DNA from 3 places in the Leclercia sp. G3L genome. Region 1 is predicted to be linked to each of the others. Evidence: predicted binding sites of a transcription regulator. Region 1 holds the regulator's gene; each other region holds the start of a gene.

Region 1 (10,145 bases):
ATTGTTTTACCAGCAAAAATGAACTGTTCAATATTTGCCCCCGCCGGTGCCGTGGCATCTGTGACCAGACACAGCTTGTCGCCTTTCAGGCGTTTGGCGTTACGCACGTTGGCATAATCTACGTGTAACCCGTCGGCAATGATGCCGCAATAGACGTCCGGCTCATCGAAGATCGCCCCGGTCAGACCCGGCTCACGCCCGGTGATGTACGGCATGGCGTTATAAAGATGGGTAGCAAAGGTGATACCGGCCCGGAAGCCAACTTTGGCCTCTTTCAGCGTGGCGTTGGAGTGCCCGGCTGAAACCACAATTCCTGCGCCCGCCAGCTTGCCGATGACCTCTGGATCGACCATTTCTGGCGCCAGGGTCACTTTGGTGATCACATCCGCGTTGGCACAGAGGAAATCGACCAGCTCGCCGTCAGGTTTACGCACGAAGCTCGGGTTATGGGTGCCTTTCTTGACGATATTCAGCCACGGACCTTCAAGGTGCAGGCCCAGCGCCTGGTGCGGGTATTTCGCCAGGTATTCACGCATCACGCGAATGCCCTGTTTCATCAGATCGTCGCTGGTGGTGATCAGCGTTGGCAGATAGCTAGTGCAGCCCGATCTTTCGTTGGCGCGCTGCATAATCTCCAGCGTCTCAACCGTGACGGCATCCGCTGTATCATTGAACTGCACGCCGCCACAGCCGTTAAGCTGTACGTCGATAAAACCGGGGGAGAGGATTGCCCCATTGAGCGAGCGTTGTTCTATTTCCGTCGGCAGTTCGGCCAGCGGGCAGACACGTTCAATCAGGCCATTTGCGATCACAATCGCATGGTCATCCAGAATTTCATGGCCGGTATAAATCCGACCGTGGGTTAAAGCGTACATAACGACCCCCGGTATAAAAATAGCATCCCGCCTCTGCAAACAGAGGCGGCGTTACATTACAGACCTTTAATGTTTTCTGCTTCTAATTCGTTGAAATATTTCAACGTCTTCACTTTCAGTTCCATCGTGGACGGCTCATCGCACACCACTACCGCTTTCGGATGCAGCTGCAGGCAGCTGATGGTCCACATGTGGTTGACGTTGCCTTCAACGGCCGCCTGCAGCGCCTGCGCTTTCACGCCGCCCAGCACCAGAATCATCACTTCTTCCGCGTCCAGCAGGGTACCCACACCAACGGTCAGGGCGTATTTTGGCACCTGGTTCACGTCGCCATCAAAGAAACGCGAGTTTGCCACACGGGTGTCATGGGTCAGGGTTTTGATACGGGTACGGGACGCCAGAGACGAGGCCGGTTCGTTAAATGCGATATGACCGTCGTTGCCCACGCCACCCATGAACAGGTGAATTTTGCCGTAAGCGCGAATTTTTTCTTCATAATGACGGCATTCAGCATCGATATCCGGCGCATTACCATCCAGCAGGTTAATATTTCCCGGCTGAATATCAATGTGATCAAAGAAATTACGGTGCATGAAGCTATGGTAGCTTTCCGGATGATCTTTTGGCAGGCCAACGTACTCATCCATGTTGAAAGTGACAACATGTTCGAAACTTACCTGGCCCGCTTTATGCATCTCAACCAATGCTTTATAGGCAGTAAGAGGTGTGCCACCGGTTGGCAGGCCGAGCACAAAAGGACGATCGGCAGTCGGTTTAAACGCATTGATACGGTTTACAATATGGCGGGCAGCCCATTTACCGACTTGTTCTGCAGTTGCCAGGGGGATCAGTCTCATTATTCACCTCTAAAGATTTCATAAAAGATGGCGGATTGCTTGTCCGGGTATGATTAAGACTAACCTGGTTCACACCGAGAGGGGGCAATTCGTCTTGATTTTTCGTATCATAAAATAAGTTTTGGCAGTTTGCCAGTGCAGGGGAGGGTGATAAACAATATTTGGTGACAAAACTCACAAAAAGTACGCGTTTAATTTGCGATACGAATTAATTTTCCACACACTCAGTCAGCCAGTGAATCATCAACTGTATTTACAAGTTAGTGACACAATAAAAACACAGCTGAGAATACACCGTTAACGGGGTCTCATAGGGGGAACAAATTGAGCATTTTAGGTTACTTACAAAAGGTTGGCCGCGCCTTAATGGTGCCGGTCGCCACGCTGCCAGCGGCAGCAATACTGATGGGTGTCGGGTACTGGATTGACCCTGTGGGTTGGGGTGGGGACAACGCGTTAGCCGCGTTCTTCATTAAGTCCGGTTCTGCCATTATCGATAACATGTCCGTACTGTTTGCCATTGGTGTGGCTTATGGTATGTCCAAAGATAAAGACGGTGCTGCGGCACTGACCGGTTTTGTGGGCTTCCTTGTGTTGACCACGCTCTGCTCCCCGGCTGCGGTTTCCATGATCCAGAAGATCCCTGCGGACCAGGTTCCGGCAGCCTTCGGTAAGATCAGCAACCAGTTCGTGGGTATCCTGGTGGGTATCATCTCCGCTGAACTGTACAACCGCTTCAGTAGCGTTGAGTTGCCAAAAGCACTCTCCTTCTTCAGCGGTCGTCGTCTGGTGCCGATTCTGACCTCCTTTGTTATGATTGTTGTCGCTTTCATCCTGATGTACATCTGGCCGGTGATCTTCGACGGTCTGGTGAACTTCGGTGAGCACATCCAGAAGCTGGGTTCCGTCGGTGCGGGCGTGTATGCGTTCTTCAACCGTCTGCTGATCCCGGTCGGTCTGCACCACGCCCTGAACTCCGTGTTCTGGTTTGACGTTGCGGGCATTAACGATATCCCTAACTTCCTCGGCGGCGCACAGTCCATCGAAGCAGGTAAAGCGGTTGTGGGTATCACCGGTCGTTATCAGGCGGGCTTCTTCCCGATTATGATGTTCGGTCTGCCGGGTGCGGCGCTGGCTATCTACCACTGCGCGCGTCCAGAGAACAAAGCAAAAGTGCTGGGTATCATGATGGCGGGCGCATTCGCGGCCTTCTTCACCGGTATCACCGAACCGCTGGAATTCTCCTTCATGTTCGTTGCCCCGGTACTGTACGTCATCCACGCCGTACTGACCGGTATCTCCGTGTTCATCGCCGCAAGCATGCAGTGGATTGCCGGCTTTGGCTTCAGTGCGGGCCTGGTGGATATGGTACTGTCGTCCCGTAACCCACTGGCGGTTCACTGGTACATGCTGATCCTGCAGGGTCTGGCCTTCTTCGTGATCTACTACGTGGTATTCCGCTTCACCATCACCAAATTCAACCTGATGACTCCGGGTCGCGAGCTGGCTGTCGCCGGTAGCGAAGGGGATGGTCAGGACGTGAACGTGAGCGGCACCGCGACGGAAGACGTTTCCGGCCTGGCGCGTCAGTACATCGCGGCAGTCGGCGGTTCAGACAACCTGACCGGTATTGATGCCTGCATCACCCGTCTGCGTCTGAACGTGAAAGACTCTTCTCTGGTTAACGAAGCAATGGCGAAACGCCTGGGTGCGTCTGGCGTGATCCGCCTGAACAAAACCAGCGTTCAGATTATCGTCGGCTTTGTGGCCGAGAAAATCGCCAACGCAATGAAAACCACCGGTCCGGTTGCCGCTGCTGAAGCGACATTTGCGCCAGCCGCTGCGCCTGCTGCGGTTAAGCCACAGGCTGTTGCCAATGCCACCACCATCGCTGCGCTGGTTTCGCCAGTGACCGGGGAAGTGGTTGCTCTGGAGCAGGTGCCTGATGAAGCCTTTGCCAGCAAAGCAGTGGGCGATGGCGTAGCGGTGAAACCAACGGATAAAACCGTGGTCTCTCCGGCAGCCGGTACTATCGTCAAGATCTTTAACACCAACCACGCGTTCTGCCTAGAAACAGAGAAAGGCGCGGAGATCGTTGTCCATATGGGTATCGATACCGTTGCGCTGGGTGGCCAGGGCTTCAAACGCCTGGTTGAAGAGGGTGCCGAAGTGGTTGCCGGTCAGCCGGTTCTGGAAATGGATCTCGACTACCTGAACGCCAATGCCCGCTCCATGATCAGCCCGGTGGTCTGCAGCAATATCGACGACTTCAGCGGCCTTGTGATCAAGGCGCAGGGTCAGGTTGTTGCCGGTCAGACACCACTGTATGAAATTAAAGGCAAATAAGTGCTCCTGAGTCAGCGTTAATGCCTGAGCGGCGGGGATATCCCCGCCGCTTTTTTTTGCAGCAATTGCCCCGATTATTCTCTTCAGAGACCTTTTTTTGCGTAACTAAAGGTTGTCACTACGCCCGGCTTATAAGATCATATGCCGTTATACGTCGTTTACGCTTTGAGGAATCCACGATGAGTGAGGCTGAAGCCCGCCCGAGCAACTTTATCCGTCAGATCATTGATGAAGATCTGGCCACCGGTAAGCACACTACCGTTCACACCCGTTTCCCGCCGGAGCCGAACGGCTACCTGCACATTGGTCATGCGAAATCGATCTGCCTGAACTTCGGCATCGCGCAGGACTACCAGGGTCAATGCAACCTGCGTTTCGATGACACCAACCCGGTGAAAGAAGATATCGAATACGTAGAGTCCATTAAGAACGACGTGCAATGGTTGGGCTTCAACTGGTCTGGCGACATCTGCTACTCCTCTGACTATTTTGATCAGCTGTACGCTTATGCCGTTGAGCTGATCAACAAAGGCCTGGCCTACGTTGACGAGCTTTCCGCTGACGAGATCCGCGAATACCGCGGGTCGCTGACCGCGCCGGGCAAAAACAGCCCATACCGCGATCGCAGCGTAGAAGAGAACCTGGCGCTGTTTGAAAAAATGCGTGCCGGTGGCTTCGAAGAGGGCAAAGCCTGTCTGCGTGCCAAAATCGATATGGCCTCGCCGTTTATCGTGATGCGCGACCCGGTGCTGTACCGCATTAAGTTTGCCGATCACCACCAGACCGGCAGCAAGTGGTGCATCTACCCGATGTATGACTTCACTCACTGCATCAGCGATGCGCTGGAAGGCATTACCCACTCGCTCTGTACCCTGGAGTTCCAGGATAACCGTCGCCTGTATGACTGGGTGCTGGATAACATCTCTATTCCGGTGCATCCGCGTCAGTACGAGTTCTCTCGTCTGAATCTGGAATACACCGTGATGTCCAAGCGTAAGCTGAACCTGCTGGTGACCGACAAGCACGTTGAAGGCTGGGATGACCCGCGTATGCCGACCATTTCCGGTCTGCGTCGTCGTGGCTATACCGCCGCCTCCATCCGTGAGTTCTGCAAACGCATTGGCGTGACCAAGCAGGACAACACCATTGAGATGGCGTCACTGGAATCCTGTATCCGCGAAGATCTGAACGAAAATGCCCCGCGCGCCATGGCGGTTATCGATCCGGTTAAACTGGTTATCGAAAACTATCCGCAGGGCGAAAGCGAGCTGGTGACCATGCCAAATCATCCGAGCAAACCGGAGATGGGCAGCCGTGATGTGCCGTTCAGCGCCGAGATCTGGATCGATCGCGCCGACTTCCGTGAAGAAGCCAACAAGCAGTACAAACGTCTGGTGATGGGCAAAGAGGTGCGTCTGCGTAATGCCTACGTGATCAAAGCCGAACGCGTCGAGAAAGATGCTGAAGGCAATATCACCACCATCTTCTGCACCTACGATGCTGAGACCCTGAGCAAGGATCCGGCCGACGGTCGCAAGGTGAAGGGCGTTATTCACTGGGTGAGCGCGGCACATGCGCTGCCGGTTGAAATCCGCCTGTACGATCGTCTGTTCAGCGTGCCAAACCCGGGTGCCGCAGAGGACTTCCTGGAAGTGATTAACCAGGATTCACTGGTGATCAAGCAGGGCTTTGCCGAGCCGTCCCTGAAAGCTGCCGTTGCTGGTCACGCGTATCAGTTCGAGCGTGAAGGCTACTTCTGCCTCGACAGCCGCTATGCTACTGCCGACAAACTGGTATTTAACCGTACCGTCGGTCTGCGTGATACTTGGGCTAAAGCGGGCGAGTAATCCCTTTCTCCTTTTGAAAAACGCCGCGTATGCGGCGTTTTTTTTGCCTGACCATTATGCCCTTAACCCTTTAAATCTTCGCGTTGCGAATTAATTATATTTTTTAAAACGGTTTACTTTCTCTTCCCTTTCGCAAATTAACCGTCATCGATACCAGATGCGCTGTTTAATTATTATTAATTAAAAATAAATCGCTCATTCTGAATATTATTTTAAATAAATATTCTTCCCCATTGGCTTTGTTACAAACCGCAACCAAATATGTGCGCTTTGTCATAATCCTGACTTTTGATCGCTGAAAAGCATTGATAATTCGCGTCGCGAAAAATAGTCTAAGGACAGGAGATGTAAGCGGGTATTTCCGGTTGCCTCCACTTTTTACTTTTTTGTTTTTCGCCGTTTAAGGCGCTTTTAATACGTCAAAGAGGATTAATTATGCGTACGTTTAGTGGCAAACGTAGTGCGCTTGCGCTGGCTATCGCCGGTGTTACAGCAATGTCAGGCTGGATGGTTTCTCCGAAAGCCCAGGCCGAAGGATTCATCGATGATTCAACCCTCACGGGCGGTGTCTATTACTGGCAGCGTGAACGTGACCGCAAAGATGTCGATGCAGACAAATATAAAACCAACCTGGCTCACTCCACCTGGAACGCCAACCTTGATTTCCAGTCCGGCTATGCCGCCGATATGTTTGGTCTTGATCTGGCTGCGTTCACTGCTATCGAAATGGCGGAAAACGGCGACAGCGGCCACCCGAACGAAATTGCCTTCTCCTCCAGCAATAAAGCCTATAAAGAGGACTGGTCCGGTGATAAGAGCGGGATCAGCCTGTACAAAGCGGCAGCAAAATTCAAATACGGCCCGGCCTGGGCACGCGGTGGCTGGCTTCAGCCAACCGGTCAAACCCTGCTAGCGCCGCACTGGAGCTTTATGCCGGGTACCTATCAGGGTGCCGAAGCCGGAGCCAACTTTGACTACGGCGATAGCGGTGCGTTGAGTTTCTCTTACATGTGGACCAACGAGTATAAAGCGCCGTGGCACCTCGAGATGGACAAGTTCTATCAGAATGACAGAAAAACCCGCGTCGACTATCTCCACTCCTTCGGCGCGAAGTACGATTTCAAAAATAACCTGATTCTGGAAGCCGCATTTGGCCAGGCTGAAGGCTTCATCGATCAGTACTTTGCCAAAGCCAGCTACAAGCTTGATATCGTGGGCGGCCCGCTCTCTACCACCTATCAGTTCTACGGCACGCGTGATAAAGCCGACAGCGGCACCGTAAACGATATTTACGACGGTACGGCCTGGCTGCAGGCGCTAACGTTGGGCTACAAGGTCGGTCAGGTCGATTTACGTCTGGAAGGAACTTACGTCAAGGCTGAAGGCCAGCAGGGCTACTTCCTGCAGCGTATGACCCCAACCTACGCGTCATCCAACGGTCGTCTGGACGTATGGTGGGATAACCGCTCCGACTTTAACGCCAACGGCGAAAAGGCGGTCTTCTTCGGGGCCATGTATGACCTGAGTAACTTGAACCTGGCGGGCTGGAGCGTCGGCGCGTCTTATGTCTACGCCTGGGATGCGAAACCGGCAGACTGGTTAATCAACAGCGCCGGTCAGCGTGAAGATATCGCCTCCAACAAGATCAAGGAATCTGCCTACAACCTGGATGCGATCTACACCCTGCAGGATGGGCGCGCAAAAGGGACCATGTTCAAACTGCACTTCACGCAGTATGACAACCACTCCGATATTCCAAGCTACGGCGGCGGCTACGGCAACATCTTCCAGGATGAGCGTGACGTGAAGTTCATGGTTATCGCCCCGTTCACCATCTTCTGATGACAATCCGGGCGGGGGCGCTCCCCGCCTGACTGGAGACCTCTATGCTGAAAAAAATCGTACTGGTCGCGGTGCTGGCATCAGGACTGGCCGCCTGCGCACAACCACAGACCCAGAAAGAAGATACCCGTCTGAAAGAGGCCTACAGCGCGTGCATCAATACCGCTGAAGGTTCGCCAGAAAAGATCGAAGCCTGTCAAAGCGTGCTGGACGTGCTGCGCCAGGAGAAGGCGCACGAACAGTTTGCGGCCCAGGAAACCGTCCGGGTGGCGGATTACCAGGCCTGTATCCAGGCGCGTAAAACGGGTAACAATCAGGACGTGACCAAAAACTGCGATAAAATCTGGCAGGAAATCCGCAGTAATAACGCGAAGTAATCAGCTGTTTGCCATGCCCGGTGGCGCTATGCTTACCGGGCCTACGGGTAATTTCACCCTTGTAGGCCCGTGTAAGCGCAGCGCCACCGGGCTTTTTTACAGGATGGCAGGCAAAAAAAAGCCAACCGTCAGGTTGGCTCAGAGTCTATGCAGAGATTACTTCGCGTCGTGCGCGTGGTCATCTTCGCGGCAGTCGCCTTCGGCACAGTGGCCATACAGGTACAGACTGTGGTTGGTCAGACGAATGCCATGACGTGCGGCAATTTCGCGCTGACGTAATTCGATGGAGTCATCGCTGAATTCGATCACTTTGCCGCAGTCGAGGCAAATCAGGTGATCGTGGTGGTGCTGCTGCGTCAGTTCAAATACGGATTTACCGCCTTCGAAATTATGACGCGTAACGATGCCTGCATCGTCGAACTGGTTCAGTACACGGTAAACGGTAGCCAGACCAATTTCTTCGCCCATGTCGATCAGACGCTTGTATAAGTCTTCCGCACTGACATGATGGTTATCCGGACCCTGAAGTACTTCCAGGATTTTTAACCGTGGAAGCGTGACTTTCAGTCCGGCCTTCTTTAATGCGGTGTTGTTGTCAGTCATGCGGAATCTGTCCTGTTGCTAAACGATTCACTTCTAAAGAAGAAGTGACAGAAAATGCACCTGGGATAATGCGTCTCATTATAGAACTGCCATGACGTAATGAAAACTGCAAGTCTCAAGTAAAGTATGCTTATAAAAACGTGGTACCGCCAACAAAGTTGTTACAAGGTTCCCCGTTTACTCCTGGATCATTGTACAGGTATGGCAGCGAAAGTTAAAAATTTGTAGCAATTATTTTGATTGGAATTACCTATCGATGCGGCGCAACTTTAGCGTTGCGCCGCGACATCATCAGGCGTTGAGGATGGCGTCGAGGTGCAGCTCTTCGCGGATCTGTTTAACCCATTTGTCCACGCGTTCAGCGGTCAGTTCTGGCTGGCGATCTTCGTCGATGGCGAGACCGACAAAGTTGTTGTCGTCGGCCAGACCTTTAGAAGCTTCGAAGTGGTAACCGGCGGTTGGCCAGTGACCGACAATCACCGCGCCGCGTGGCTCAATGATGTCGCGAATGGTGCCGAGGGCGTCGCAGAAGTACTCTGCGTAATCTTCCTGATCGCCGCAGCCGAACAGGGCAACCAGCTTGCCGTTGAAGTCGATCTCTTCCAGAGACGGGAAGAAGTCGTCCCAGTCACACTGCGCTTCACCGTAATACCAGGTCGGGATGCCCAGCAGCAGAATATCGTAACCTTCGATATCTTCTTTGCTGCTTTTCGCAATGTCATGCACATCGGCAACGTCTTTACCTAACTGTTTTTGAATGTTTTTTGCGATGTTTTCGGTGTTACCCGTGTCGCTGCCGAAAAAAATGCCGATGATTGCCATGAGTAAAATAACCTCTTGATACTTAATGGTATGGTGGCGCAATTTAGCCACGGATAAGGGCAATCATAGCAGAACAGAGAAGCCTGCGGAAACTGCTATCACGCAGGACTGCACTCTGTGCTACATGAAAGCAACAAGAAGGGGGGTTTTCTGACTTACGCTTTGCCGTGCCATTCCCCGAGCTGCGAAATCAGCATCTCTTCGATAAGCTCACTGCGGCTGATCTCACGAGCATTCGCCAGCTCATTCAGCGCATCGACGGCTTCAGCATTCAGTTTCAGCTCGACGCGTTTAAGCCCACGACTTTTATCGCGTTTAAGCTGATTGCGCTTATTAATGCGCAGCTGTTCATCACGCGAAAGCGGATTGGTTTTCGGTCGTCCCGGGCGACGCTCATTCGCGAACAGATCTATTGTCGTGCGGTCCGTGTGTTCTTTGGCCATGATTCTGAGACTTCGGGGGAAACAAGACACCCTGCTAATGCCCGGGCGATAAGCGCGCCATCATACATCACCGAAAACGGCACGCCAACGACTGGAGGCCTGCCGGCGACCAGTCGCTCTCTTTTTAATCAAT
Region 2 (10,145 bases), 2.1 Mb from region 1:
ACGGGTGACGAAGCGGAAGTACTGATCGTTGCCTTGGCTGAGCACCGTCATCTGTTTGACCAGCTGCCGATCGACCTCATTGCCATCGGCAACGCGGGACAGTGCCCAGGAGCCGTACAGCCCAACGCCCGCCCACATTAAACAGAAAATCCCCAGAATCGTCAGCATGACGAACCGGATCGTGAAATTACGAAACACTTGCATATTTATTTCCTTGCCATGAGGGAGATATCGCCCGGAGGCGAGTATTACCCTCGTTATCGGCAATAAAATGCGAAGCGGTACTTTTATTGGCTAATTTTATAAAACTTTTTATTTCTGTTTAATAAGTGTGGAAATTAAGATGCGGCATCGGTGGTATTACCCCTTAAAATAACCTGCCTTTATATTTCATAAAGTTGCAAATATAAAGCATCTATTCCACCTTTACCCGCATAATGATTAAGGGATGAGTGGCATTGCATTTCAGCCATCTGACGGTAATAAAAATGTCATAAAGCAAAAAGACTATTGTCGGGCGAAATAAATAATGCGGACCCGGCAGTGGGATGCCTGCCGGGCATTTTCAGGCAGGTTAACTCAAATATTTCTCAAACCATCCCAGGGTTCTTTTCCAGGCTAATTCCGCGGCGGGCTCGTCGTAACGCGGGGTAGAATCATTGTGGAATCCGTGGTTTACGCCAGGATAGATCCAGGCTTCATATACCTTGCCGTTAGATTTAAGCGCGGCTTCATAAGCAGGCCAGCCCTCGTTAACATTCTTGTCGAGTTCGGCGTAATGCAGCAGGAGCGGAGCCTTGATTTTGGCAACATCCGCCGCTGGGGGCTGGCGGCCATAGAAAGGCACCGCGCAGGCCAGTTCCGGCCAGGCGACCGCCGCGGCATTAGAGACCCCACCGCCATAGCAGAAACCGGTGATCCCTACCTTGCCCGTGGCGTCCGGGTGTTTTTCCATAAACCCGACGGCGGCAAAGAAGTCGTTCATCAACTTCGTTGGATCAACCTTCTGTTGCAGGACCTTCCCTTCTTCATCGTTACCGGGATAACCGCCCACCGAGCTTAAGCCATCCGGCGCCAGCGCGATGTACCCCGCTTTCGCCACCCGACGCGCCACATCCTCAATGTAGGGATTAAGACCGCGGTTTTCGTGCACCACCACCACCGCCGGGACTTTACCGGTGGCTTTAGCCGGTTTCACCAGATAGCCGCGCACCTGGCCATGACCGTCCGGCGAGGGATAGGTAATGTACTCGGGCAAAATGTCGGGATCGGTGAACTTCACCTGCTCTGCGAGGGCGTAATTGGGCTTGAGCATATTGAACAGCGCCAGCGCCGTGACGCCGCCGACAGCATAGCGGGCAGCCAGATTGAGGAACTCACGTTTGTTGATTTTGCCGTGAGCGTAATAATCGTAGTAGTCGAGCAATTCCTGAGGAAAGTCTTTGGCGGTCATACGCGTCATCGCATATCTCCATGAATTGTGAACGAACAAAGGATAGAATAGAAACGCTGTTTCGAAAATCAATCATCAGAAAGGAGACATCATGCCCTGGAACGCCTCCCCGAACCGCTACGAGACCATGCAGTACCGTTACTGTGGAAAAAGCGGCCTGCGCTTACCCGCCCTGTCACTCGGCCTGTGGCACAGCTTCGGCCACGTCCACGCCCTCGATTCACAGCGCGCTCTGCTGCGAAAAGCCTTTGACTGCGGCATTACTCACTTCGATCTCGCCAATAACTATGGCCCACCGCCGGGCAGCGCGGAGGAAAATTTTGGCCGCCTGCTGCGCGATGATTTCGCGGCGTATCGCGATGAACTGATTATCTCCACCAAAGCAGGCTATGACATGTGGCCGGGCCCGCACGGTGCGGGCGGCTCGCGCAAGTATCTGCTCGCCAGTCTCGACCAGAGCCTGAAGCGGATGGGCCTGGACTACGTCGATATCTTCTACTCGCACCGGGTGGATGAGAACACGCCGATGGAAGAGACGGCCTCTGCGCTGGCGCAGGCGGTACAGAGCGGTAAGGCGCTGTACGTCGGCATCTCCTCCTATTCACCGGAACGCACCCAGAAAATGGCGGAGCTGCTGCGCGAGTGGAAAATCCCGCTGCTTATCCATCAGCCCTCTTATAACCTGCTCAACCGCTGGGTGGACAAGAGCGGCCTGCTGGATATCCTGGCGGCTAACGGCACCGGCTGTATCGCCTTTACGCCGCTGGCGCAGGGGCTGCTGACCGGGAAGTACCTCAACGGCATTCCTGACGGCTCCCGTATGCAGCGCGAAGGTAAAAAAGCGCGCGGCCTGACCGAGAATATGCTCACCGACGCTAACCTCAACAGCCTGCGTTTGTTGAATGAGATGGCGCAGGAACGCGGTCAGACGATGGCGCAGATGGCCCTGAGCTGGCTGCTGAAGGATGAGCGCGTGACGTCAGTGCTGATTGGCGCCAGCCGGACGGAGCAGCTGGAGGAGAACGTGCAGGCGCTGAATAATCTGCACTTTAGCGAGGATGAGTTGCAGCGGATTGATCGGCACGTGGCCGACGGGCAGCTGAATCTGTGGCAGGCGTCATCAGATAAATAGTGTTTGCCTCTCTCCCCGTCGGGGAGAGAGGATCCCGGCCGCGTATTTACTTGCGGCTCAGCTTATCCAGATATCCCATCACAAACGCCGACAGCACAAACGTCAGGTGGATAATCACGTACCACATCAGCTTGTTATCCGGGATGTTCTTGGCATCCATAAACACCCGCAGCAGATGGATCGACGAGATGGCCACAATCGAGGCGGCCACTTTGTTTTTCAGCGACGAGGCGTCCATTTTACCCAGCCAGCTCAGCTTCTCTTTATCAGAGGAGATATCCAGCTGCGAGACGAAATTTTCGTAGCCTGAGAACATCACCATCACCAGCAGGCCGCCTACCAGGGTCATATCCACCAGCGACAGCAGAAGCAGGATCAGGTCGGATTCTGCGACACTGAATATATGCGGCAGGACGTGAAAAATTTCCTGGAAGAATTTAATACAGAGGGCCACCAGCGCCAGCGAGAGGCCAAAATAGACCGGGGCCAGCAGCCAGCGGGAGGCGTACATTGCGTTTTCAAAGAAGCGTTCCATAGAGTCCTGTCTGCAAACGAAACCAGCGCGCAGTATATCGCAACGGGGTAAAGTGTTTGCAACAACTAAACAACAACGCCCCTATACCTGCTCCGGCTTAACGACAGGACGTTGATATTCCGGCCAAACCAGTACGACCAGCGATGGATAGGCCTCAAGGCTGAACTCACGAAAACACTGGCTCAGGTTCATTACCTCCAGATCGGAATGCGACACTTTCTCACCATTCAGGCAGCGCTTCTTGATATTGTCGTAATATTTGTAGACCGCCGAGTTAAGATCGCTGCAACGACGCTGCGCCTCAAACAAGTCAGGAATGCTATTTATTTCCACCATATTCATTCGTTTAATTGTGGCATGGAGGAAATCAATATATTCATGATTAACACGCCAGTACCAAACCGGCGTAATCGCATTCATTAACACCGAAAAATGGTCTTCGCCCTCTTCTTTTGACATCCGTTCTGGCTGGGCAGAGGCGTGCGCGTTCTCCGCTTCGCTACTTTTATTGAACTCGCGCATCAATAAAAGAACTACGGCAGTAAGCAATAACAAAGTAATGACAGTATAAAAAATGCTGTTCATATAGGCAGGCTCCATTTTTTTTGATTTTAAATTTGCCTCATGTTATTGTCAACGAATCTCACACTCCAGACAACCCTACCCTGTTGAAATTAAAGGAAATATAAAATGTTGCCCGACAATCTGGTCCCGGCTAAGTTTCACATTTCTTCCGTGGAACCGAAACCACCAGAAGCAGAAAGCAATGCAAATTTCACTAAGGGGAAAAGAACACTCGCAGATTATGCGCCCGATATATTAATTGGTGTTACCCGTACCGGTAACTCCCGCAATATGTTGCTCGAAGAGCACGACCGCCATATAAAGGACCGGTTATTCCGGGTAGTTAAAATCGAGGTCTTCGCCCGTTTGCTCAATGACCTGCAAGCGGAGGGGGAAATAGACGCGCAAGCACTAAGTCAAATATTGACGGAAAAAACCGATGAGATAAACGAAGCCGGTAATGACATCTGGCTGAATCTAATTACTTGCGAAAAAAACACGCCCATTTTTTATAAGCTAGGGGATGAATAACGTGAAGGATGTTGATAACAACAACGTTTATTTAGCTTTAGATGATAAAAAGAGCGATGAATTTATCTTAGAGCAAAACCTGGCTGCACTTAAAGAGATTAAAAATGCGGAAATACAACGCATTGCGAAAGAGCTGCTCTCCATTCCCGCCGGTCTGGTGCGTCTGAAATGGCAAAACCGTCGTGAAATTTACCCTTTGCAGGTTAAAGAAGAGATCTACGGCGCGACAATAAACGCCATTATGCAGCAGCGACCAGACTTAAAAGATAAAATACTGGCCCGCCTGGAAACCAATTATCAGTATTTGCGGGCACGTGAAACCGCCACCCTGCGTGTTACCCGTAAGCTGGCCGATCAGGGCTATCGCACATCCAGCGTGACCACAGTCGCACTGAATGAAGACGTGCTGGCCGCGAAAGCCGACATCCCTCCGCAAAAGCCGTAAACCCCGCCAGTTCGTACCGCCTCGCCCGTTGCTGATTTAAGGATTATCCTGAATGATCCTCACTTCCTGGTTGATTCTCCTAAGCTTAAAGCCTGACTAACCACTCAAGGAGAACCTCAATGGTGATGTAGCCCCCTGAAACACCAGACAGTAGCTGTATCTCCAGATAAGAGATAGGCTTGAATATATGTCTAACACTAACGCCAATTTTGAGATGACCGGGATCCTGTTAGGACAAGAAGTCCGTAAACGTAAAACTCCTCAGGAGAAGATCGCCATTATCCAGCAGACGATGGAGCCGGGCATGAATGTCTCCCATGTCGCCCGCCTGCATGGCATCCAGCCCAGCCTGCTGTTTAAGTGGAAGAAGCAATATCAGGAAGGCAGCCTCACCGCCGTTGCGGCCGGAGAAGAAGTTGTTCCAGCTTCTGAGCTTACTGCTGCTCTGAAGCAGGTCCGGGAGCTTCAGCGCCTGCTGGGCAAGAAGACGATGGAAGTTGAGATCCTGAAAGAAGCCGTGGAGTACGCTCAGTCGCGAAAATGGATAGCGCACGCGCCCTTGTTGCCAAAGGACGGGGAATAGCCCTGGTCAGCCGCACCATGGGCGTGTCGCGTGCGCAGCTGTCACTGCGAATTAACCGTTCTGCCGACTGGCAGGGACAGGCGCTGTAACCGGCGTGATGACGAAGCAGACGCTGAAATACTGTCAGAGATCCTCGATATCATCAGCGATATGCCCAGTTACGGCTATCGCCGTGTGTGGGGCATCCTGCGTACGCAACGTCGTACAGAGGGACTGCCCCCGTGAACGCCAAACGGCTTTACCGGCTTATGAGCGAGCATAATCTGCTGTTACTGCATGACAAACCAGAGCGGTCGAAGCGTGAACATAAGGGCAAAATCGCGGTGGCAGAAAGCGATATGCGCTGGTGTTCAGATGGCTTCGAGTTCGGCTGCGACAACGGTGAGAAGCTGCGGGTCACGTTCGCGCTGGACTGCTGCGACAGAGAAGCCATAGACTGGGCAGCGAGCACAGGAGGCTACGACAGTTCGACGGTGCAGGATGTGATGCTGAGGTCGGTGGAAAAGCGCTTCGGCGACGGGCTGCCGACCACACCGGTTCAATGGCTGACGGATAACGGTTCAGCATATACCGCGCATGAAACGCGGAGGTTCGCCAGAGAGCTGAATCTGGAGCCGTGTACAACAGCGGTGAGCAGCCCGCAGAGCAATGGCATGGCCGAACGGTTCGTGAAGACGATGAAGGAAGACTATATCGCGTTCATGGCAAAACCAGATGTGAGAACAGCCCTGCGAAACCTTGCAGCAGCGTTCACACATTACAATGAAAACCACCCGCACAGCGCGCTGGGATATCACTCCCCGAGGGAATATCGGCGGCAGCGGACATCGTTAACTTAAGATACAAAAGCTGTCCGGAGATGGCGGGTCAAGATCAAGGAGAACCTCAATGGCAAATTCCCAGAGCAAAATTCAGAATCCTAAAACCCAGTACCACACCGGTGAATATCCACAGCAGAAGCAGCCTGCCCCCGGGGTGCAGAGCAAGATGGACCCGGTGCCGGACTGCGGCGAGAAGAGCTATAAGGGCAGCGGCAGACTACAGGATCGTAAGGCACTGGTGACAGGGGGCGATTCAGGCATTGGACGCGCTGCCGCCATCGCTTACGCGCGTGAAGGAGCGGACGTCGCCATTAACTATCTGCCTGCCGAAGAAGAAGATGCGCAGCAGGTGAAGCAGCTGATTGAAGAAGCTGGACGCAAAGCGGTGCTGATCCCCGGCGACCTGAGCGATGAAAAATTTGCCCGTTCACTGGTGCATAAAGCCCATCAGGAACTGGGCGGGCTGGATGTGCTGGCGCTGGTGGCCGGTAAGCAGGTTGCGGTCGAAAAGATTGCCGACCTGACGACGGAGCAGTTTAAGCAGACCTATGCGGTGAACGTGTTCGCGCTGTTCTGGATAACCCAGGAAGCGCTGCCGCTGCTGCCCGCCGGGGCGAGCATTATCACCACCTCGTCGATCCAGGCCTATCAGCCCAGCTCCCATCTGCTGGATTACGCTTCAACCAAAGCGGCCATCCTTAACTTCAGCCGCGGGCTGGCGAAACAGGTGGCAGAGAGCGGCGTGCGCGTCAACGTGGTGGCCCCAGGGCCTATCTGGACGGCGCTACAAATCTCCGGCGGCCAGACTCAGGAGAAAATCCCGCAGTTTGGTCAGCAGACCCCGATGAAGCGCGCAGGGCAGCCTGCGGAGCTGGCACCGGTGTATGTCTATCTGGCAAGCCAGGAGTCAAGCTATGTGACGGCGGAAGTGCACGGGGTGTGCGGCGGGGAACATCTGGGATAGTGGTGCAGCGCCGGGTGGCGGCTTCGCCTTACCGGGCCTACATGTTGAACGTAGGCCCGGTAAGCGTAGCGCCACCGGGCAAATACAAAAACGGCAACCCTTGGGGTTGCCGTTTTTGTTTATTTCGCGACTGTCTTCTCTTCGCCGACCAGGCCAATCTTCAGGTAACCCGCCTGATGCAGCGTGTCCATTACCTTCATCATGGTTTCGTAGTCGACGGTCTTATCGGCACGGAAGAAGACGGTAGTGTCTTTCTTGCCGTCGGTCAGGGTATTCAGCGCCGGGATCACCGACTCCTCAGTCACCGGATCGTTACCCAGGAACATGGATTTATCGGCTTTCACGGACAGATAAATCGGTTTTTCCGGGCGCGGCTGCGGCTGGCTGGATGACGCGGGCAGATTGACCTTCACGTCCACCGTCGCCAGCGGCGCAGCAACCATGAAGATAATCAGCAGAACCAGCATGACGTCGATAAACGGCGTCACGTTGATTTCGTGCATTTCGCCGTTATCGTCCAGATTTTCATTAAGACGCATTGCCATGACGAATTAACCTACGTGTAATTTCTGAGCAGAACGGACCGGCTTCACCGAGCTGGCGCTGAGGTCCAGATCGCGGCTTTGCAGCAGCAGGACCTGAGCGGCAACGTCACCGAGGGTGGCTTTGTAGCTGCCGATCATACGGGCGAAGATGTTGTAGATGACTACCGCCGGGATAGCTGCAACCAGACCAATCGCCGTCGCCAGCAGGGCTTCTGCGATGCCCGGTGCCACAACCGCGAGGTTAGTGGTTTGCGTCTGGGCGATGCCGATGAAGCTGTTCATGATGCCCCAGACCGTACCAAACAGACCAACGAACGGTGAAATCGCACCGATAGTCGCCAGGTAGCCGTTACCACGGCCCATATGACGACCAATGGCCGCAACGCGACGTTCGAGGCGGAAGCCGGTACGCTCTTTAATCCCTTCGTTATCTTCGCTGCCTGCAGAAAGTTCGAGCTCGTTCTGGGCTTCGTTGATTAACTGGGTGGTCAGGCTTTTGGCCTGGAAGGAAGAGGTCATGTCGCTCGCCTGATTCAGGGTGCGGGCCTCGGCCAGCTGCAGCTGTTCGCGCTTAAGACGGCGCTTGTGCGAGATAAGCTCTACGCTCTTGCTAAAGAAAATAGCCCAGGTGACGACGGACGCCAGAATCAAGCCGATCATCACAATCTTCACTACGATGTCGGCATGATGATACATGCCCCAGACGGAGAGGTCCGTCTGCATCAAATTATTACCCACTCGGTATCTCCAGGACGCAAATCACAAAATCTGAGCATAATAATATCAAAACAGCGTCGAATTGATAGTAGTTCTCATTAGTATTTACATACTGCCGTAAATTCGTTTCATTTTCCTTGCGCTTACGCAGGAAAAATTTCCCGGAAACAAATTTTAAAAAATTTTCCGCTGATCCTATCCCCCTCCTCGCGACCTTTTTTACTTTCGTGATAGTGTGGACGTCCAGACGTATAAAAACAGGTTGCGTAGACATGAAAGAGAAGCATCTTGATACCACCCTTGTCCAGGCGGGACGCAGCAAGAAATACACCCTCGGTTCGGTAAACAGCGTTATTCAGCGCGCCTCCTCGCTGGTATTTGATACCGTCGAGGCCAAAAAGCACGCCACCCGTAACCGGGCGAAGGGCGAGCTGTTTTACGGGCGTCGCGGGACGCTGACCCACTTCTCTTTGCAGGAAGCGATGTGCGAGCTGGAAGGCGGTGCAGGCTGTGCGCTGTTCCCCTGTGGCGCGGCGGCGGTGGCAAATACCATTCTGGCGTTTGTCGAGCAGGGCGATCACATTCTGATGACCAACACCGCCTACGAGCCCAGCCAGGACTTCTGTACCAAAATCCTCAGCAAGCTGGGCGTGACCACCGGCTGGTTCGATCCGCAGATCGGCGCCAATATTGCCGATCTGATCCAGCCCAACACCCGGATCGTGTTCCTTGAATCGCCGGGCTCCATCACCATGGAAGTGCATGATGTGCCGGCCATTGTGCAGGCGGTACGCAGCAAAGCGCCGGACGCCATCATTATGATCGATAACACCTGGGCGGCAGGCGTGCTGTTTAAGGCGCTCGATTTTGGTATCGACATCTCTATCCAGGCGGCGACCAAATACCTGATTGGCCACTCGGACGGCATGATCGGTACGGCGGTCTCCAACGCCCGCTGCTGGGAGCAACTGTGTGAAAATGCCTATCTGATGGGACAAATGGTGGATGCCGATACCGCCTACATGACCAGCCGCGGCCTGCGCACCCTGAGCGTTCGTCTGCGTCAGCATCATGAAAGCAGCCTGAAAGTCGCCCGGTGGCTGGCGCAGCATCCGCAGGTGGCGCGCGTAAACCATCCAGCCCTGCCGGGCAGCGTAGGCCATGAGTTCTGGCAACGTGACTTTACGGGCAGCAGCGGATTGTTCTCCTTTGTGCTCAACAAGCGTCTGAGCAATGACGAGCTGGCCAACTACCTCGATAACTTCTCGCTGTTCAGCATGGCCTACTCATGGGGCGGCTTTGAGTCTCTGATCCTGCCGAACCAGCCAGAGCAGATTGCCGATCTGCGTCCGGGCGGAAAAGTGGACTTTACCGGCACCCTGATCCGTCTGCATATCGGGCTGGAAAACGTCGACGATTTGATTGCGGATTTAGAGGCCGGGTTTGCTCGTATCGAATAGCCCGTGGACAAAAGAGGCCGCAAAGTAGGCATTTCTGGACACCACCTCCAGAAAAGTCTGATTTGTTGGGTCCTCGATCAAACCCATCGGGCTAAATAGGGAGTACAATAACTTCATATACGCTGTTCCACAGGAAAGCCCATGGCTGTTATTCAAGATATTATCGCTGCACTCTGGCAACACGATTTTGCAGCACTGGCGGACCCTCACGTGGTTGGGATTGTTTATCTGGTGATGTTCGCCACGCTGTTTCTGGAAAATGGGTTACTGCCTGCCTCATTTTTACCGGGCGACAGCCTGCTGCTGCTGGCGGGAGCGTTAATCGGTAAAGGGGTAATGGACTTTGCGCCGACGATGGTGATCCTCACCTCCGCCGCCAGCCTGGGCTGCTGGCT
Region 3 (10,145 bases), 840 kb from region 1:
CCCAAGCAGCGGGGATTGCGGCAGTTCAAGACCGATCGCCACGTTATCCAGCACGCTGAGGTGCGGAAAGACCGAGTAGCGCTGGAACACCACGCCCCGGCGGCTGTCCGGCTCGGCGGTGAGCGGTTTGCCGTCCAGGGTGATGGAGCCCCGGCTCGGCCTCTCCTGGCCGAGCAGCAGGCGCAGAAAAGTCGATTTCCCGCAGCCGGACGCCCCGACCATCGAGCAGAACTCGCCCTCGTTGATCTGTAAATTCAGACGCTCCAGCACCACATGGTCGCCGTACTCCTGCCAGATATTGTTGATGGTGATAAAACTCATGCTTTCCCTCCTTCTGCCCACGGGAAACAGCGCTTGTGCAGCTGGCGCAGCGCCAGGTCCATCAGCCACGCCAGCAGAGTGATCCACAGGACATAGGGGATAATCACGTCCATCGCCATATAGCGGCGGACAAGGAAAATGCGATACCCCAGCCCGGCGGTGGAGGAGATCGCCTCCGCCGAAATCAGGAACAACCAGGCTGAACCCAGCAGCAGGCGCAGCGAGGTCAGCAGGCGCGACAGCAGCTGCGGCAGCACCACCCGCAGCACCAGCGTCCAGCTGTTGGCCCCCAGGGTCTGGGCTTTGATCAGGATCTCCGGCGGGATTTCGCAGGCGCGGTGCTCCAGATCCCGGGCCAGCATCGGGGTGATGCCGATAACGATCAGCATGATTTTTGACAGCTCATCCAGCCCGAAGACGATAAACAGCACCGGTAAAATTGCCAGAGGTGGCACCATCGACAGCACCGTCATCAGCGGTGAAAGGGACGCCCGCCACAGGGGAAACACCCCGGCGGTGACGCCGATACACAGGCCGATCAGCGAGGCGATCGAAAGCCCCACCAGCAGACGGGCCAGGCTCACCAGGGTGTCGACCCAGAACAGGTACTCGCCGCTGCGTTTATCCGGGGTAAAGGCCATCCGCGAGATCGCATCCAGCATCTGTTGCAGGCCCGGGAGCAGCTTGTCCTGAGGGTTGGCCTCAAGTCGCACCGCCGAGCCAAAAAAGTATGCGGCCAGCAGCAGGACAAAGGGCAGCATAACCAGCATCAGCCGCATGCCCGGGGTGGGATGACGATTTATGTGTCGCATGGAGACTCCGTCACTCATCACAGCTGGCCAGCGGCGGCCATTTTCACGAAGCTGTCGTCAAAGCGCAGTTTGACGTTGTTGGCATCGCCCTGGGTCACGTTGCCCGGGAAGCTCATGCCGATAAAATCGGCGCTCTGCGCCCCATCGCCGAGCAGCCCTTTATCGAAGGAGAACGCCGCCACGCGCTGCATGGTTTTCGCCAGATCCGGCGAGGTGACAAAGGCGATGTTGTCCTGCGGGGTGTAGAACAGGTGGGTGGTTTTCAGCTGCGCCTGATAGCCGGTGAGATCGGTACCGGAGGCCGCCGCCATCGCGTTCAGGGCATTAGCGTCCTGGGCTTTCATCAGCCCCATCATCTCGTACCACGCCCCGGTCAGCGCTTTGCCCAGCGCCGGGTTGTCCTTCAGGGTTTCGCTGTTGACCACCATCATGTCGATCAGCTCGCCCGGCACCTGCGAGGAGCTGAACACCTCGGTGGTTTTCGGCGTGCCTTTGATGACCGAGAGCTGTGGGTTCCAGGCCACGGCAGCCTGCACGTTTGCCGTGTTGAAGGCCGAGACGATATCTGCATCCGAGGTGTTCACCACGGTGACGTCTTTTTCCGCCAGCCCCGCTTTCTCCAGCCCGCGCACCAGCAGGTAATGGGAAACGGACAGCTCCGGCAGGTAGATTTTCATGCCTTTCAGATCGGTGAGGGTTTTGCCCTCGCCCTTCATCACCACACCGTCGTTGCCTTCGGAGTAGCTGCCGAGGATCAGCGCCGTGGTGTCTACACCGCCCGCCGCCGGTATGGTCAGCGCGTCCATGTTGGTCATGGTGCAGCCGTCAAACTGGCCGGCGGTGTACTGATTGATGGATTCGATGTAGTCGTTGAGCTGCACAACATTGATTTTGATGCCGTACTTGTCGGCCCATTTATCGATGATTTTATCGGTGCTGATGGTGCCCCAGGGCATCCAGCCGGCGTAGAGGGTCCAGCAGACGTTGAACTCTTTTTTGACGGCAGCAAAAGTGGGGAGACTGACCAGCATCGCCAGCGACAGTACAAGAGAGCGGAGTAATGGCGTTTTCTTCATGCTTGACCTCTGAGTGGCACAAAATAAGGGGGCAGCGCGACACCGTCTGGTGCTGCTGTCTCCCGGGCTTTTGTCCCGCCGTGTAACCTCTCAGAGGTCGCCAGCTCTTGGACCAGCCATTCACCGCAGTGAACCGGAACCCTAGCCAGCTATTTTTCAAATTGTGTGGTGCTGCCCTTTCGCGTTTATATCTGCAAGGGGTGTGCCAGGAATTTTTTATGGGGATTATCAGAAGGTTGGTAATTTACAGGGGTGGGATCTCACCGTTTTGGTGAGGGAGTGCGGGGTGGGTGCACTGTCGTGGTGCCCAGGAGGGGCCCAGGAGTAAAAGGGAAATCCTGGTGCAGAAACGTGCGCCCACCGAACAACCTGGTTACTTACTTCCTGCCTTGCCGGGTTGCATCGTCATCTGCTGGGCAGACTTAAGGTGCTGCTCAACCACCGGCGTATGCGCGTCGGCCAGGGCCTTCACATCCGGGTCCTTGATATTTTTGGCGTCACTCTGCAGCTTCGACAGCACCATCTGATGATCTTTGGTGCCGGCGTTTTCCATATACATCTTGTCAAATGCATCGCCGCTCTCTTTTTCCAGCTTGTCGGCCATGGCCTTATGCATGGCGTCCGGCTCAGTTGGCAATGTTACGCCCTTCTGCTGGGCGACCGCCTGGACTTTGGTCAGGGCAGCGCCGTGGTCATCGACCATCTTCTGCGCGAAGGCTTTAACTTCGCTGCTCTCGGCCTTACTGAGCGCAATCTTCGCGGCGGCAACTTCATTAATATTGGCCTGCGCCATGTCCTTTAACGCTTTTTCATCGCCGGAGTCGAGTTTGGCCATCGATCCGGTCTGGCCTACGGCGCTACTCTGAGCGGCGCTTGACGACGTCTGGGCCTGCACGCCGACAGTGCAGAACATCGCTGCTACTGCCGATACGGCTAGCAGCGCTTTCAAGGTTTTACGCTTTTGCATTTTGTTCTCCTGATGGTCATGGATTAGGTTGTGTCAGGTATTTAACCGCGCGTCGCCTCCTGGGTAAGTGATAACTGCAATTGTCAGTATAGTGGAACATTCTCCTCGCTCATGTTTCGGCGGAAGTCTTTCTCGGTATTACGCCGTGGCGCAGTGAGTTTTCTTTCACGCCTGACCCGCCCCCCTAATAAACCCCATTAAAATCATGCCATTATAGAAACATTTTTTAACATTACCTGTTTACTTTGTAATGATTATTCATATCATCTTGATAATCACTATCACCTGACCGGGTGATGTTCTTGCGGTAAGGGGCATTCATGCCACCGACACCTCGAAAAATCAGGACGATCATAATAATGAAACCGCGTTACTCCTGGGCTTTAAACCCTTGTTTATTGATGATGCTAGCCGCTAATGCCTCAGCAGAAGGACAAAAAGAAGAGTCGCTGGTGGTCTCCGCCAGCCGTACAAACCACTCTATTACCGATATGGCGCAGACCACCTGGGTTATTGAGCAGGCTGATATTGAGCAGCAGGTTCAGGGAGGCAAAGAGCTTAAAGAGGTACTGGCGCAGCTGATTCCCGGAATGGATGTCAGCAGCCAGGGACGTACCAACTACGGTATGAACATGCGTGGCCGTTCAATGATGGTGATGGTCGACGGCGTGCGTTTAAACTCCTCGCGCAGCGACAGCCGCCAGCTGGACTCCATCGATCCGTTCAATATCTCCCGCATTGAAGTCATCTCCGGGGCGACCTCTCTCTACGGCGGCGGCAGTACCGGTGGCTTAATCAATATCGTCACCAAAAAGGGCCAGCCGGAAACGGAAGTCGAGTTTCAGACCGGCCTGAAAACGGGCTTCAACAGCCATAACGATAATGACGAGAACATCGCGGCGGCGGTCAGCGGCGGCAACGACAACGCCTCAGGGCGACTGTCAGTGGCGTATCAGCGCTTTGGCGGCTGGTACGACGGCAACGGCGACGAGGTGATCATTGATAACACCCAGACCGGTTTGCAATACTCTGACCGCCTGGACGTGATGGGCACCGGCACGCTGAATATTGACGATCATCAGCAGTTGCAGCTCACCACGCAGTATTACAAAAGCGAATCCGACGGTAAGCACGGCCTCTATCTTGGCGAGAACTTCTCGGCAGTAACGGGCGCCGGCAATGCATACAACAAAAATAACCTCGACTCCGATCGTATTCCTGGCACCGAACGCCACCTGATCAACCTGCAATATTCGAACACCGATTTCTGGGGCCAGGATCTGCTCGCGCAAATTTACTACCGCGATGAAAGCCTGACGTACTACCCCTTCCCTACGCTTTCAGGCGGCCGGGTCACCAGCATTGGCGCTTCGCAGCAAAAAACCGATTTCTACGGCGGCAAGCTGACCCTCAACAGCAAACCGCTGGATGCGCTGACCCTGACATGGGGTGTGGATGCCGAACATGAAACCTTCGACGCCAATCAGCAATTTTTCGACCTCAGCAAAGCGGCGGCCAGCGGCGGCATGAAGCTGGATAATGCGTATAACGTGGGACGCTATCCGGGCTACAGCATCACCAACCTCGCCCCCTTCCTGCAATCGAGCTACGACTTCTCCGCTATCACCCTGAGCGGCGGCGTGCGCTATCAGTACACGGAAAACAAGGTCGATGACTTTGTGGGTTACGCCCAGCAACAGGCTATCGCCACGGGGAGAGCCACCTCGGCAGACGCGGTCCCGGGCGGGAAAACCGACTACAACAACCTGCTGTTTAACGCCGGCATTCTGGGTCATCTGACCGAACGCCAGCAGCTGTGGTTTAACTTCTCTCAGGGCTTTGAGATCCCGGATCTGGCGAAATACTACGGCTCCGGCACCTATCAGTTGGTAAACGGCCATTATCGCCTGGTCAACAGCGTTAACGTTAACGACTCAAAACTCGACGGGATTAAAGTTGATGCTTACGAGCTGGGCTGGCGCTACACCGGGGATAACCTGCGCACGCAGATTGCCGGTTACTATTCGCTCTCTGACAAAACCATCAACATTAACAAAAGCGACATGACCATTAACGTCGAAGATGACGAGCGTCGCATCTACGGTGTTGAAGGCCAGGTGGATTACTTCTTCACCGACAGCGAGTGGAGCACGGGCGCAAACTTCAACGTCATCAAATCGGAAACCCGCGTCGACGGGAAATGGGAAAAGCTGACGGTAGACAGCGCCAGCCCGTCCAAGATGAGCGCATGGGTCACCTGGGCGCCGGGCGACTGGACCTTGCGTCTGCAAAGTATGCAGACGTTTGATTTGTCTGATGAAGCCGGGAAGCAGATTGATGGCTATAACACCGCTGACTTCATAGGCAGTTACCTTCTGCCGGTGGGCAAGCTGAGCTTCAGCGTGGAAAACCTGCTGGATGAAGACTATACCACCGCATGGGGACAGCGCGCACCGGGGCTCTATAGCCCAACCTACGGTGCTGAGAACCTCTATACCTACAAAGGACGCGGTCGTACCTTTGGCCTGAACTACTCGGTCTTGTTCTGATCGTCACTTCTGCCGCCTGCATAGCGGGCGGCAGTTGACAGATGTCATTGCCCCGGTAAGAATGCTGTACATTAAAACAGTATTTGAGGGGATGTGTGATGTTCGTTGAACTGGTTTATGACAAAAGAAATGTGGCGGGGCTTCCGGGTGCAAGAGAGATCATCCTGGCTGAACTGACCACCCGAGTGCACCGGATCTTTCCGGATGCCGAGGTGAAGGTGAAGCCGATGCAGGCGAACGGCCTGAATAGCGATGCCAGCAAAAGCGATCGGGAAAAGCTGAACCGCATGCTGGAAGAGATGTTTGACGAGGCCGATATGTGGCTGGTTGCGGAGTGAGGTTTAAAGGTCCGGAGACCGCTTCCTTTTGAGGTTTACGCGTTAACATCAACCAGCGCCTGTAAACCAGAATGCCTGAAAAAGGTTCTGCTCGTTCATTCATAGAGCCGAACCTGGGTCCATAGAGTGCCAGAAGCGGAATTTTCGGTAATGACTCCAACTTATTGATAGTGTTTTATGTTCAGATAATGCCCGATGACCTTGTCATGCAGCTCCACCGATTTTGAGAACGACAGCGACTTCCGTCCCAGCCGTGCCAGGTGCTGCCTCAGATTCAGGTTATGCCGCTCAATTCGCTGCGTATATCGCTTGCTGATTACGTGCAGCTTTCCCTTCAGGCGGGATTCATACAGCGGCCAGCCATCCGTCATCCATATCACCACGTCAAAGGGTGACAGCAGGCTCATAAGACGCCCCAGCGTCGCCATAGTGCGTTCACCGAATACGTGCGCAACAACCGTCTTCCGGAGCCTGTCATACGCGTAAAACAGCCAGCGCTGGCGCGATTTAGCCCCGACGTATCCCCACTGTTCGTCCATTTCCGCGCAGACGATGACGTCACTGCCCGGCTGTATGCGCGAGGTTACCGACTGCGGCCTGAGTTTTTTAAATGGCGGAAAATCGTGTTGAGGCCAACGCCCATAATGCGGGCGGTTGCCCGGCATCCAACGCCATTCATGGCCATATCAATGATTTTCTGGTGCGTACCGGGTTGAGAAGCGGTGTAAGTGAACTGCAGTTGCCATGTTTTACGGCAGTGAGAGCAGAGATAGCGCTGATGTCCGGCAGTGCTTTTGCCGTTACGCACCACCCCGTCAGTAGCTGAACAGGAGGGACAGCTGATAGAAACAGAAGCCACTGGAGCACCTCAAAAACACCATCATACACTAAATCAGTAAGTTGGCAGCATCACCTCTTTTCTCGTATCTTTCCCCCGAATCGGATGGCCCTGTTGAGTCTGTTCCGGTGGATGTGAAGTGGTTTACTGAATTTGGCCACCTGAACAGAGGTGATATGCTCACCTCAGAACAACACAGGTGCCATAATGAAAAAAAGAAATTTCAGCTGATCTTGACCCGCCATCTCCGGACAGCTTTTGTATCTTAAGTTAACGATGTCCGCTGCCGCCGATATTCCCTCGGGGAGTGATATCCCAGCGCGCTGTGCGGGTGGTTTTCATTGTAATGTGTGAACGCTGCTGCAAGGTTTCGCAGGGCTGTTCTCACATCTGGTTTTGCCATGAACGCGATATAGTCTTCCTTCATCGTCTTCACGAACCGTTCGGCCATGCCATTGCTCTGCGGGCTGCTCACCGCTGTTGTACACGGCTCCAGATTCAGCTCTCTGGCGAACCTCCGCGTTTCATGCGCGGTATATGCTGAACCGTTATCCGTCAGCCATTGAACCGGTGTGGTCGGCAGCCCGTCGCCGAAGCGCTTTTCCACCGACCTCAGCATCACATCCTGCACCGTCGAACTGTCGTAGCCTCCTGTGCTCGCTGCCCAGTCTATGGCTTCTCTGTCGCAGCAGTCCAGCGCGAACGTGACCCGCAGCTTCTCACCGTTGTCGCAGCCGAACTCGAAGCCATCTGAACACCAGCGCATATCGCTTTCTGCCACCGCGATTTTGCCCTTATGTTCACGCTTCGATCGCTCTGGTTTGTCATGCAGTAACAGCAGATTATGCTCGCTCATAAGCCGGTAAAGCCGTTTGGCGTTCACGGGGGGCAGTCCCTCTGTACGACGTTGCGTACGCAGGATGCCCCACACACGGCGATAGCCGTAACTGGGCATATCGCTGATGATATCGAGGATCTCTGACAGTATTTCAGCGTCTGCTTCGTCATCACGCCGGTTACAGCGCCTGTCCTGCCAGTCGGCAGAACGGTTAATTCGCAGTGACAGCTGCGCACGCGACACGCCCATGGTGCGGCTGACCAGGGCTATTCCCCGTCCTTTGGCAACAAGGGCGCGTGCGCTATCCATTTTCGCGACTGAGCGTACTCCACGGCTTCTTTCAGGATCTCAACTTCCATCGTCTTCTTGCCCAGCAGGCGCTGAAGCTCCCGGACCTGCTTCAGAGCAGCAGTAAGCTCAGAAGCTGGAACAACTTCTTCTCCGGCCGCAACGGCGGTGAGGCTGCCTTCCTGATATTGCTTCTTCCACTTAAACAGCAGGCTGGGCTGGATGCCATGCAGGCGGGCGACATGGGAGACATTCATGCCCGGCTCCATCGTCTGCTGGATAATGGCGATCTTCTCCTGAGGAGTTTTACGTTTACGGACTTCTTGTCCTAACAGGATCCCGGTCATCTCAAAATTGGCGTTAGTGTTAGACATATATTCAAGCCTATCTCTTATCTGGAGATACAGCTACTGTCTGGTGTTTCAGGGGGCTACATCAAAAAGAAATTTCAGCGCAGAGTTTAAACGCGAATCCGCTCAACTGGTCGTTGACCAGAATTACACCGTGGCAGATGCAGCCAGCGCTATGGATGTCGGCCTTTCCACAATGACGCGATGGGTGAAACAATTACGTGATGAGCGGCAGGGAAAAACACCAAAAGCCTCCCCCATTACCCCGGAACAAATTGAAATCCGTGAGCTCAGGAAAAAGCTACAACGTATTGAAATGGAAAATGAAATATTAAAAAAGGCTACCGCGCTCTTGATGTCAGACTCCCTGAACAGTTCTCGATAATCGGGAAACTCAGGGCGCGTTATCCTGTGGCCACTCTCTGCCATGTGTTCGGGGTTCATCGCAGCAGCTACAAATACTGGAAAAACCGTCCTGAAAAAGCCAGACGGCAGACGGGCTGTATTACGCAGCCAGGTACTTGAACTGCATGGCATCAGCCACGGCTCTGCCGGAGCAAGAAGCATCGCCACAATGGCAACCCAGAGAGGCTACCAGATGGGGCGCTGGCTTGCTGGCAGACTCATGAAAGAGCTGGGGCTGGTCAGTTGCCAGCAGCCGACTCACCGGTATAAGCGTGGCGGTCATGAGCACGTTGCTATCCCGAATCATCTTGAGCGACAGTTCGCCGTAACGGAACCAAATCAGGTGTGGTGCGGTGATGTGACCTATATCTGGACGGGTAAGCGCTGGGCGTACCTCGCCGTTGTTCTCGACCTGTTCGCAAGAAAACCAGTGGGCTGGGCCATGTCGTTCTCGCCGGACAGCAGGCTTACCATGAAAGCACTGGAAATGGCATGGGAAACCCGTGGTAAGCCCGTCGGGGTGATGTTCCACAGCGATCAAGGCAGTCATTATACGAGCAGGCAGTTCCGGCAGTTACTGTGGCGATACCGGATCAGGCAGAGTATGAGTCGGCGTGGAAACTGCTGGGATAACAGCCCAATGGAGCGCTTCTTCAGGAGTCTGAAGAACGAATGGGTGCCAGCGACGGGCTATGTAAGCTTCAGCGATGCAGCTCACGCAATAACGGACTATATCGTTGGATATTACAGCGCACTAAGACCGCACGAATATAATGGTGGGTTACCACCAAACGAATCAGAAAACCGATACTGGAAAAACTCTAACGCGGTGGCCAGTTTTAGTTGACCACAACAGGTATCACTGGCTCCTTTTTCACATCTGCTCAATAAATACGGTGATAAACTGGGTGTGCTCTGGATTGACTCTCACCCTGACGTGCAGACTGCTAAGCAATATCCAAACGCTCATGCCCATGTTCTTGGAGCACTAATTGGTACGGGTGATAAAGATTTAGTTGCTCACGTAGCCACCAGGCTTAATCCCTCAAAAATAATGATTGCAGGTATCCACGATCCACTGGCTTATGAAGCTGAATACCTTGCTCGTCATAACATTGCGACTATCGGTCCTGAACAAGTCAAAAATGGTGGGAAAGAAGTTTTGGAGTGGATTCACAGGGAAAGCATTGAGTATCTGGCGATACACCTGGTTCTGGACGTTCTCGATCCGTCACTTTTCCGTTCTGTTCTTTTCGCTATGCCTGGCAGAGGCGAGCACGACTTTGGCGATGTAGCAGAAGGCAAGCTGACTATTGAAGATGTACTTAATCTGATAGCTCAGGCTACCTCAAAAACGGCACCG

The links. Region 1 encodes Fur, which represses iron uptake genes when iron is present. Its sites were predicted from a motif close to ATAATAATGAGAACNACTATCAA; they were not measured.
Region 2: the regulator Fur is predicted to act here: its motif matches at 8,373-8,395, upstream of exbB (tol-pal system-associated acyl-CoA thioesterase).
Region 3: the regulator Fur is predicted to act here: its motif matches at 3,439-3,461, upstream of LRS40_RS19815 (TonB-dependent siderophore receptor).

Annotation. Positions count from the first base shown of each region.
Region 1 is NZ_CP088265.1:4,667,234-4,677,378, reverse strand. Features, by position in the region: gene nagA (N-acetylglucosamine-6-phosphate deacetylase) at 1-875, opposite strand, end outside; gene nagB (glucosamine-6-phosphate deaminase) at 932-1,732, opposite strand; gene nagE (N-acetylglucosamine-specific PTS transporter subunit IIBC) at 2,057-4,078, shown strand; gene glnS (glutamine--tRNA ligase) at 4,258-5,925, shown strand; gene chiP (chitoporin) at 6,361-7,767, shown strand; gene chiQ (ChiQ/YbfN family lipoprotein) at 7,812-8,144, shown strand; gene fur (ferric iron uptake transcriptional regulator) at 8,301-8,747, opposite strand; gene fldA (flavodoxin FldA) at 9,039-9,569, opposite strand; gene ybfE (LexA regulated protein) at 9,725-10,012, opposite strand; gene ybfF (esterase) at 10,141-10,145, opposite strand, start outside.
Region 2 is NZ_CP088265.1:1,893,636-1,903,780, reverse strand. Features, by position in the region: gene LRS40_RS10580 (methyl-accepting chemotaxis protein) at 1-204, opposite strand, end outside; gene yghX (YghX family hydrolase) at 575-1,462, opposite strand; gene LRS40_RS10570 (aldo/keto reductase) at 1,545-2,585, shown strand; gene LRS40_RS10565 (TIGR00645 family protein) at 2,632-3,120, opposite strand; gene LRS40_RS10560 (ESA_00282 family adhesion-associated protein) at 3,202-3,705, opposite strand; gene LRS40_RS10555 (hypothetical protein) at 3,811-4,215, shown strand; gene LRS40_RS10550 (cytoplasmic protein) at 4,208-4,660, shown strand; partial or broken gene LRS40_RS10545 (IS3 family transposase) at 4,875-6,082, shown strand; gene LRS40_RS10540 (SDR family oxidoreductase) at 6,132-7,028, shown strand; gene exbD (TonB system transport protein ExbD) at 7,148-7,573, opposite strand; gene exbB (tol-pal system-associated acyl-CoA thioesterase) at 7,580-8,311, opposite strand; gene metC (cystathionine beta-lyase) at 8,563-9,750, shown strand; gene yghB (DedA family general envelope maintenance protein YghB) at 9,892-10,145, shown strand, end outside.
Region 3 is NZ_CP088265.1:3,825,937-3,836,081, forward strand. Features, by position in the region: gene LRS40_RS19795 (ABC transporter ATP-binding protein) at 1-321, opposite strand, end outside; gene LRS40_RS19800 (ABC transporter permease) at 318-1,133, opposite strand; gene LRS40_RS19805 (putative urea ABC transporter substrate-binding protein) at 1,151-2,209, opposite strand; guanidine-I (ykkC/yxkD leader) riboswitch at 2,267-2,365, opposite strand; gene LRS40_RS19810 (DUF4142 domain-containing protein) at 2,583-3,176, opposite strand; gene LRS40_RS19815 (TonB-dependent siderophore receptor) at 3,536-5,725, shown strand; gene LRS40_RS19820 (DinI family protein) at 5,824-6,063, shown strand; one part of gene LRS40_RS19825 (IS1-like element IS1B family transposase) at 6,225-6,673, opposite strand; one part of gene LRS40_RS19825 (IS1-like element IS1B family transposase) at 6,673-6,922, opposite strand; one part of gene LRS40_RS19830 (IS3 family transposase) at 7,167-8,053, opposite strand; one part of gene LRS40_RS19830 (IS3 family transposase) at 8,053-8,374, opposite strand; partial or broken gene LRS40_RS19835 (IS3-like element ISEc52 family transposase) at 8,445-9,629, shown strand; partial or broken gene LRS40_RS19840 (arginase family protein) at 9,639-10,145, shown strand, end outside.